Regions from separate parts of the Streptococcus sp. NLN64 genome, predicted to be linked through region 2. Evidence: predicted binding sites of a transcription regulator. Region 2 holds the regulator's gene; the other holds the start of a gene.
What was found. The regulator CtsR, encoded in region 2, represses protease genes until heat stress. The targets are predictions, from matches to a motif close to TTGGTCAAAAAAGGTCAAANA.
Positions count from the first base shown of each region.

Region 1: the regulator CtsR is predicted to act here: its motif matches at 1,526-1,546, upstream of holA (DNA polymerase III subunit delta).

Region 1 is NZ_JADXDQ010000033.1:15,744-19,167, forward strand. It holds gene adhE (bifunctional acetaldehyde-CoA/alcohol dehydrogenase) at 1-1,443, opposite strand, end outside; gene holA (DNA polymerase III subunit delta) at 1,592-2,632, shown strand; gene I2503_RS06085 (superoxide dismutase) at 2,693-3,298, shown strand.
Region 2 is NZ_JADXDQ010000013.1:28,020-31,443, forward strand. It holds gene rpsB (30S ribosomal protein S2) at 1-281, shown strand, start outside; gene tsf (translation elongation factor Ts) at 350-1,393, shown strand; gene I2503_RS03350 (CtsR family transcriptional regulator) at 1,662-2,117, shown strand; gene I2503_RS03355 (ATP-dependent Clp protease ATP-binding subunit) at 2,121-3,424, shown strand, end outside.

The sequences.
Region 1 (3,424 bases), on a different contig from region 2:
GGAGTCGCGTTCAAAGTATGTTTTGGAGGGAACTTTAAACCATTGCATATTATTTCTACGTCTTCCTACTTTTTTGATGTTTAAGAGATTGATAGCACTTACGTTGTCACCAATTGAGTTACGTCCATAAGAACCGCATCCAAGAGTGAGAGATGGTAGGAAGGAATTGTATACATCTCCAATACCGCCGAAGGTGGATGGTGAGTTCCAGATAACCCGAATAGCTTTAACCAAGTTACCAAAGTCCTTGGCAAGTTCAGCATCTTCGGTATGGATGGCAGCGGAGTGTCCAAGTCCATCGAATTCCACCATTTGACGAGCTTTGTCTAGGCCATCTTCACGAGAATCTGCTTTTAAAACAGCAATAACTGGAGAAAGTTTTTCGCGAGTCAAGGGTTCTTTTGGACCGACTTGTGAGACTTCAGCAGCTAAGATATTGGTGCCTTCTGGAACGGAGAAGCCAGCTTGTTCAGCAATCCAAGCCGCTGGTTTCCCAACGATATTCGGATTCAATTTGGCAAGGGCACAGTTCTTCCCATTTGCTTTAGCTCCGAAGCAGAATTCTTCGAGAAGAGCTTTTTCTTTTTTGTTTACAAAATAGGTGTGGTAGGATTTGAATTCGTCACTAAACTCTTCATAAATTTCTTTGTCAATGATCACTGCTTGTTCGGATGCACAGACCATTCCATTATCGAAAGATTTAGACATAACGATGTCGTGTGCGGCTTGGCGAATATTTGCAGTTTTTTCAACGTAGGCTGGCACATTTCCAGCACCAACTCCTAAGGCTGGTTTTCCACAAGAGTAGGCAGCACGTACCATGGCATTTCCACCAGTTGCTAGAATCGTAGCAATTCCGGCATGGTTCATAAGGGCTGCAGTTGCTTCCATGGATGGTTGTTCAATCCATTGAATACAGTTTTCAGGAGCACCCGCTGCGATAGCGGCATCTCGAACGATACGAGCTGCATGTGCAGATGATTCTTGTGCGGAAGGGTGGAAGGCAAAGATGATTGGATTCCGAGTCTTCAAAGAAATCAATGATTTGAAAATTGCTGTTGAAGTTGGGTTCGTGGTCGGTGTGATTCCGCAGATAACCCCAACTGGTTCAGCAATTAAGGTAAGACCAGTAACGTCGTCTTCTTCGATAACTCCGACGGTTTTAGTATGGCGCATGTTGTTAACCACGTGCTCGCAAGCAAAAAGATTTTTAGTTGCCTTGTCTTCAAAAACACCGCGACCTGTTTCTTCGTAGGCATGCATGGCCAAAGTGCCATGTGCGTCTAAAGCTGCAACAGAGGCTTTAGCCACAATATAATCAACCTCTTCTTGATTGAGCTTACGCATTTCCTCAAGGGCAATCAATCCCTTAGAAACCAAGTCATCGACATGAGTTTGAGCTAGTTGTTCTTTTTCTTCTTTTGTGATAGTTTTTTCAGTCATACTACTCTCCTAATCTTTGTTAAGTATTTCACATTTATTATTATAGCGCATTCGAGATTGTTTGTAAAGTTTTTCACAAGGTTTTTTTAAAAAATTTCAAATAGGCTGAAACAGGAATTTTTGCTAGAATAGAAGAAAAGGGGGAAGCATGACAGCGATTCGACAAGTAGAAAAAATGACAGCAGGGGATTTTCCAGCTTTAACTGTTGTTGCTGGAGAAGATGTGGGGCAGTTTTCTTTACTAAAGGAAGAAGTACTCCGTAAAATTGGCTTTGATCCAGCTGATTTAAGTATGAGCCGCTTGGATATGCGGGAAACTCCTTATGTACAGGTTCAGGAAGAGTTGGAAAGTCTGCCTTTTTTTGCAGAAAATAAGTGGGTAGTCTTGGATTCTTTTCTGGATTTGACGACGGGGCGGAAGCGTTATTTGTCAGATGAGGATCTCAAGCGTTTTGAAGATTATGTGCAGAATCCAAGTGCTGATACCAAGGTTCTTATTTTTGCGGAAGGCAAGCTGGATGGAAAACGTCGTTTGGTTAAATTGCTCAAACGCCAAGCCCTATTATTAGAAACCAAAGAGCTCAAAGAGAAGGATTTTCGTTCCTTTTTACAGGAAGAGTTAAGAAATCGAGGTTGGAAGCTAGGGGCAGATTTACAGGATGTCTTGCTGGAGAAGTCTATGTTGAATGTTAGCCTGCTTCGTCAAAACTTAGCCTTTCTGGAAGACTACGGCAATCTAGCTACTTTGACGGTTGAAGAACTGCGACAGCTACTCCCCAAAACCTTACAGGACAATCTTTTTGATCTCTCTAGTCTTCTTTTACAGGGGAAGTTGGAGGCAGCCAGGTCTTTAATGGCGGATTTACGGCTCCAGGGCAAAGATGATATCCAAATCCTTGCGCTATTACTCAGCCATTTTCGCCTCTTTCTCTATGTGCGGTTCCTCAGTCCCTCTACTGAAGCCAACCTGGTGGCTGAATTGAAAAAATTGACGGGGATTAGTTACAATCCTTACCGAGTTCGATTTGCCCAAAGAGATAGCCAAGCACTCCCAACCAGCTATCTACGCAAGATCTATGAAAAAATGATTCAAACGGATTATGATATGAAAACGGGATTGTATGACAAGGCCTATTTGATGGATCTGTTGATGATTGAGATGGTGCAAGGTCTCGAGCAGGAAAATTGAAATAACAGCGTTTTTGAAGTATGATGGAACTAAGGAAAAAAGAAAGAGGTAAAATTGAGTATGACCTATACAGTACCTGAATTACCATATGCATACGATGCTTTAGCACCACATATTGATGAAGAAACCATGCACTTGCACCATGATAAGCACCACCAAGCTTACGTTAACAATCTAAACGCTGCCTTGGAAAAACACCCTGAAGTGACAGCAGATATTCTAGATCTCTTGAAAGATGTTGAGTCTATCCCTGCTGATATTCGTCAGGCTGTCATCAATAACGGTGGTGGTCATGTCAATCACTCCCTTTTCTGGGAAATGATGACACCAGAAGCTACAGCTCCATCTGCGGATTTAGCAGCAGCCATTGAAGCAACCTTTGGTTCCATGGATGCCTTCAAAGAAGCCTTCGCCGCTGCAGCAGCAACCCGCTTTGGTTCAGGCTGGGCTTGGTTGGTGCTCAACGCTGAAGGAAAATTGGAAGTTGTCTCTACACCTAACCAAGACAACCCAGTATCCAATGGTCAAGAACCACTTTTAGGCTTGGACGTATGGGAGCACGCTTATTATGTAAGCTATCGTAACCTTCGCCCAGACTACATCAAAGCCTTCTGGAATGTGGTTAACTGGAATAAAGTATCAGAGCTCTACGCAGCTGCAAAATAACGACAAAGAAGAAAAAAGAGTCTGAGACAGGCATAAAGATGTCTGTTCCAGTCTCTTTTTTAGTATTTAGGTATAAGAAGAATAGGTTAGAGAAGTACCCACCGGATAGTGAAATTAAATGCTAAA
Region 2 (3,424 bases):
AAGAGCAAATCGCTGTGAAAGAAGCTAAAAAATTGGGAATCCCAGTTGTAGCGATGGTTGACACAAATACTGATCCAGATGATATCGATGTTATCATCCCAGCTAACGATGACGCTATCCGCGCTGTCAAATTGATCACTGCGAAAATGGCAGATGCTGTTATCGAAGGTCGTCAAGGTGAAGATAACGTTGCTTCTGTTGAAGCTGAAATGGCAGCAGCAGCTAGTCAAGCAGATTCAATTGAAGAAATCGTTGAAGTAGTTGAAGGATCAAACGAATAATCTTGTAACCCCAAAGGGCAGTGACCTCCGTCCTGTCCTTTTTTAAAAAATTTTTGGAGGAAGCTCAAATGGCCAATATTACAGCCGCTCTTGTTAAAGAACTACGTGAAAAATCTGGTGCTGGTGTCATGGATGCCAAAAAAGCCTTGGTTGAAGTAGAAGGTGATATCGAAAAAGCGATTGAACTACTTCGTGAAAAAGGTATGGCGAAAGCAGCTAAAAAAGCTGACCGTGTTGCTGCAGAAGGTTTGACAGGTGTTTACGTAAACGGTAACGTTGCTGCAGTTGTTGAAGTGAATGCAGAAACTGACTTTGTTGCGAAAAACGAACAATTTGTAAACTTGGTAAACGAAACTGCTAAAGTGATCGCTGAAGGTCAACCAGCAGACAACGAAGCCGCACTTGCTTTGGTAATGCCTTCGGGTGAAACTCTTGAAGCAGCTTACGTAAACGCAACTGCAACAATCGGAGAAAAAATCTCATTCCGTCGTTTCGCTTTGTTGGAAAAAACAGACGCTCAATCATTTGGTGCTTACCAACATAATGGCGGCCGTATCGGTGTAATATCAGTCATCGAAGGTGGCGATGAAGCGCTTGCGAAACAAGTATCTATGCACATCGCTGCGATGAAACCAACTGTTCTTTCTTACAAAGAGTTGGATGAGCAATTCGTTAAAGATGAGTTGGCACAATTGAACCACGCAATCGAGCAAGACAACGAAAGCCGTGCAATGGTTAATAAACCAGCGCTTCCATTCTTGAAGTATGGATCAAAAGCTCAATTGACTGATGAAGTGATCGCACAAGCAGAAGAAGATATCAAAGCAGAATTGGCTGCTGAAGGTAAACCAGAAAAAATCTGGGATAAGATCATCCCAGGTAAAATGGATCGCTTCATGCTAGACAACACTAAAGTTGACCAAGCTTACACACTTCTGGCACAAGTCTACATCATGGACGACAGCAAAACGGTTGAAGCTTACCTAGACTCAGTAAACGCTTCTGTTGTTGCGTTTGCACGTTTCGAAGTTGGAGATGGTATCGAAAAAGCTTCAAACGACTTTGAATCAGAAGTTGCAGCAACGATGGCTGCTGCTCTTGGTCAAGACTAATTTCTTGGAAATTCAGAAATCAGAGATTTCTGGACTTGCACAAAGAGGAGGTGGGGACTTGAGCCCTGCCTTTTTTATTGTTAATGTTTGAAATTCTTAGTCCTAGTCTAATCTTGTATGGCCTCTTTCCACTTTTAATCTTTGGAAAATTAAGATATAATAAAAGTCAAATATAGTCAGATTTCATTTTTTTATTTCGTTTACGAATAAGTACTTTGGGAGACCAAGTTACTAGGATGGAATGCTCACAAAATTAGAAAGGACTTCCATGGTAGCAAGAAATACCTCCGATAATATTGAAGAGCACATCAAGCAACTTTTGGAACAAATGGGAATGGCCGTACTCAAGCGCAGTGAACTAGCGGAACTCTTTCAGGTTGTTCCAAGTCAGATTAATTATGTCATTAAAACTCGTTTTACTGAAAGCAAAGGATATGTTGTTGAAAGCAAACGAGGTGGTGGTGGCTATATCCGGATTGGACGGATTTCCTACTCGAATCACCACCAAATGTTGCAGGAACTTCAGGAAAAATTGGACTCGCAATTAAGTGAGCAAGTTTATGAGGATATCCTGCTGCTTCTCGTTGAAGAAGGCCTCTTAGAACGCCGTGAAGCGACTTGGTTGATGGCCGTAGCCCTGGATTCTGCCCTAGGCACTGATGGTCCCCGTTTGCGTACCCAAATGATGCTCCACTTATTAAAAGAAATTGACAGAAGAGGATAAAGAATGAAGTATTCAAATGCATTAATAGAAACCCTTGAAGTGGCCCATGTCTTTGCCAATAATTATGGCCGTGATCATCTCGAGACCTGGCACCTTCTAACCGGTTTTTTGGTCAACCCCTATAGTATTGTCGGTTCGGCCTTTAAAGATGCGTCCATTGATTTGGATCTTATAGAAGAAAAAGCAGGGGAGATAATCGGTTACCCCTATCGTGAAGAGAAAAAAATGACCATTTTTCCTTTCTCCCCACTCATGGAAAAAATTTTTAAACGCGCGGAGGATCTGGCCCAACACCTAGGACAGGATGAAATTGGGACAGAACACATTTTTCTTGTTCTTTTGCAGGAAAATGAATCACTGGCGACACAACTCCTCTATGCATCTGGGTTTGATCCAGAGGACAAGCAGGAAGCCCAGAAATTGAAAGCCTTGCGGAAGGACATCGAAGCCCGCGTCGGCTGGTCTAAGGATGAAATCAAATCCATCCGCAACTTTTTCCGTGGCAGCCGGCCAGCCTCCCAACAAATGGCCAATATGATGGGCATGCCCACGACTCAAAGTGGTGGTCTAGAAGACTATAGCCGTGACTTGACTGCTGCAGCCCGCGCCGGTCAATTAGAGCCGGTTGTTGGGCGTGAAGAAGAAATTGACCGCATGGTTCATATTCTGAGCCGAAAAACCAAAAACAATCCAGTTCTAGTTGGAGATTCTGGGGTTGGTAAGACCGCCCTAGCCTTGGGCTTGGCGCAGCGGATTGTAGATGGTCAAGTGCCTGTGGCCTTGCAGGATATGCGGGTTATGGAGTTGGACTTGATGAATGTGATTGCCGGGACTCGTTTCCGCGGGGACTTTGAGGAACGGATGAACAACATCATTGACGACATCGAGAAGGAAGGCAACATCATCCTCTTTATCGATGAGCTTCACACCATCATTGGTTCCGGTAGTGGAATCGATTCGACCCTTGATGCAGCCAATATTCTCAAGCCAGCCCTAGCGCGTGGTAGCCTTCGTACTCTTGGTGCGACCACCCAAGAGGAATACCAGAAACATATTGAAAAAGACGCGGCCTTGGTTCGTCGCTTTGCCAAGGTGACCATCGAAGAGCCCAAAGAGGCAGATTCCCTTGCGATTTTGCAGGGCCTCCGGCCGCGTTATGAGGAGCATCACCAGGTAACCATTGAGGATGAAGCCTTGAAAACAGCTGTTCAGACAGCTAAGCGGTATTTGACCGCCAAACGCTTGCCTGACTCAGCCATTGATTTGTTGGATGAGGCAGCCGCAACGGTTCAGAATCGTAGTTTGAG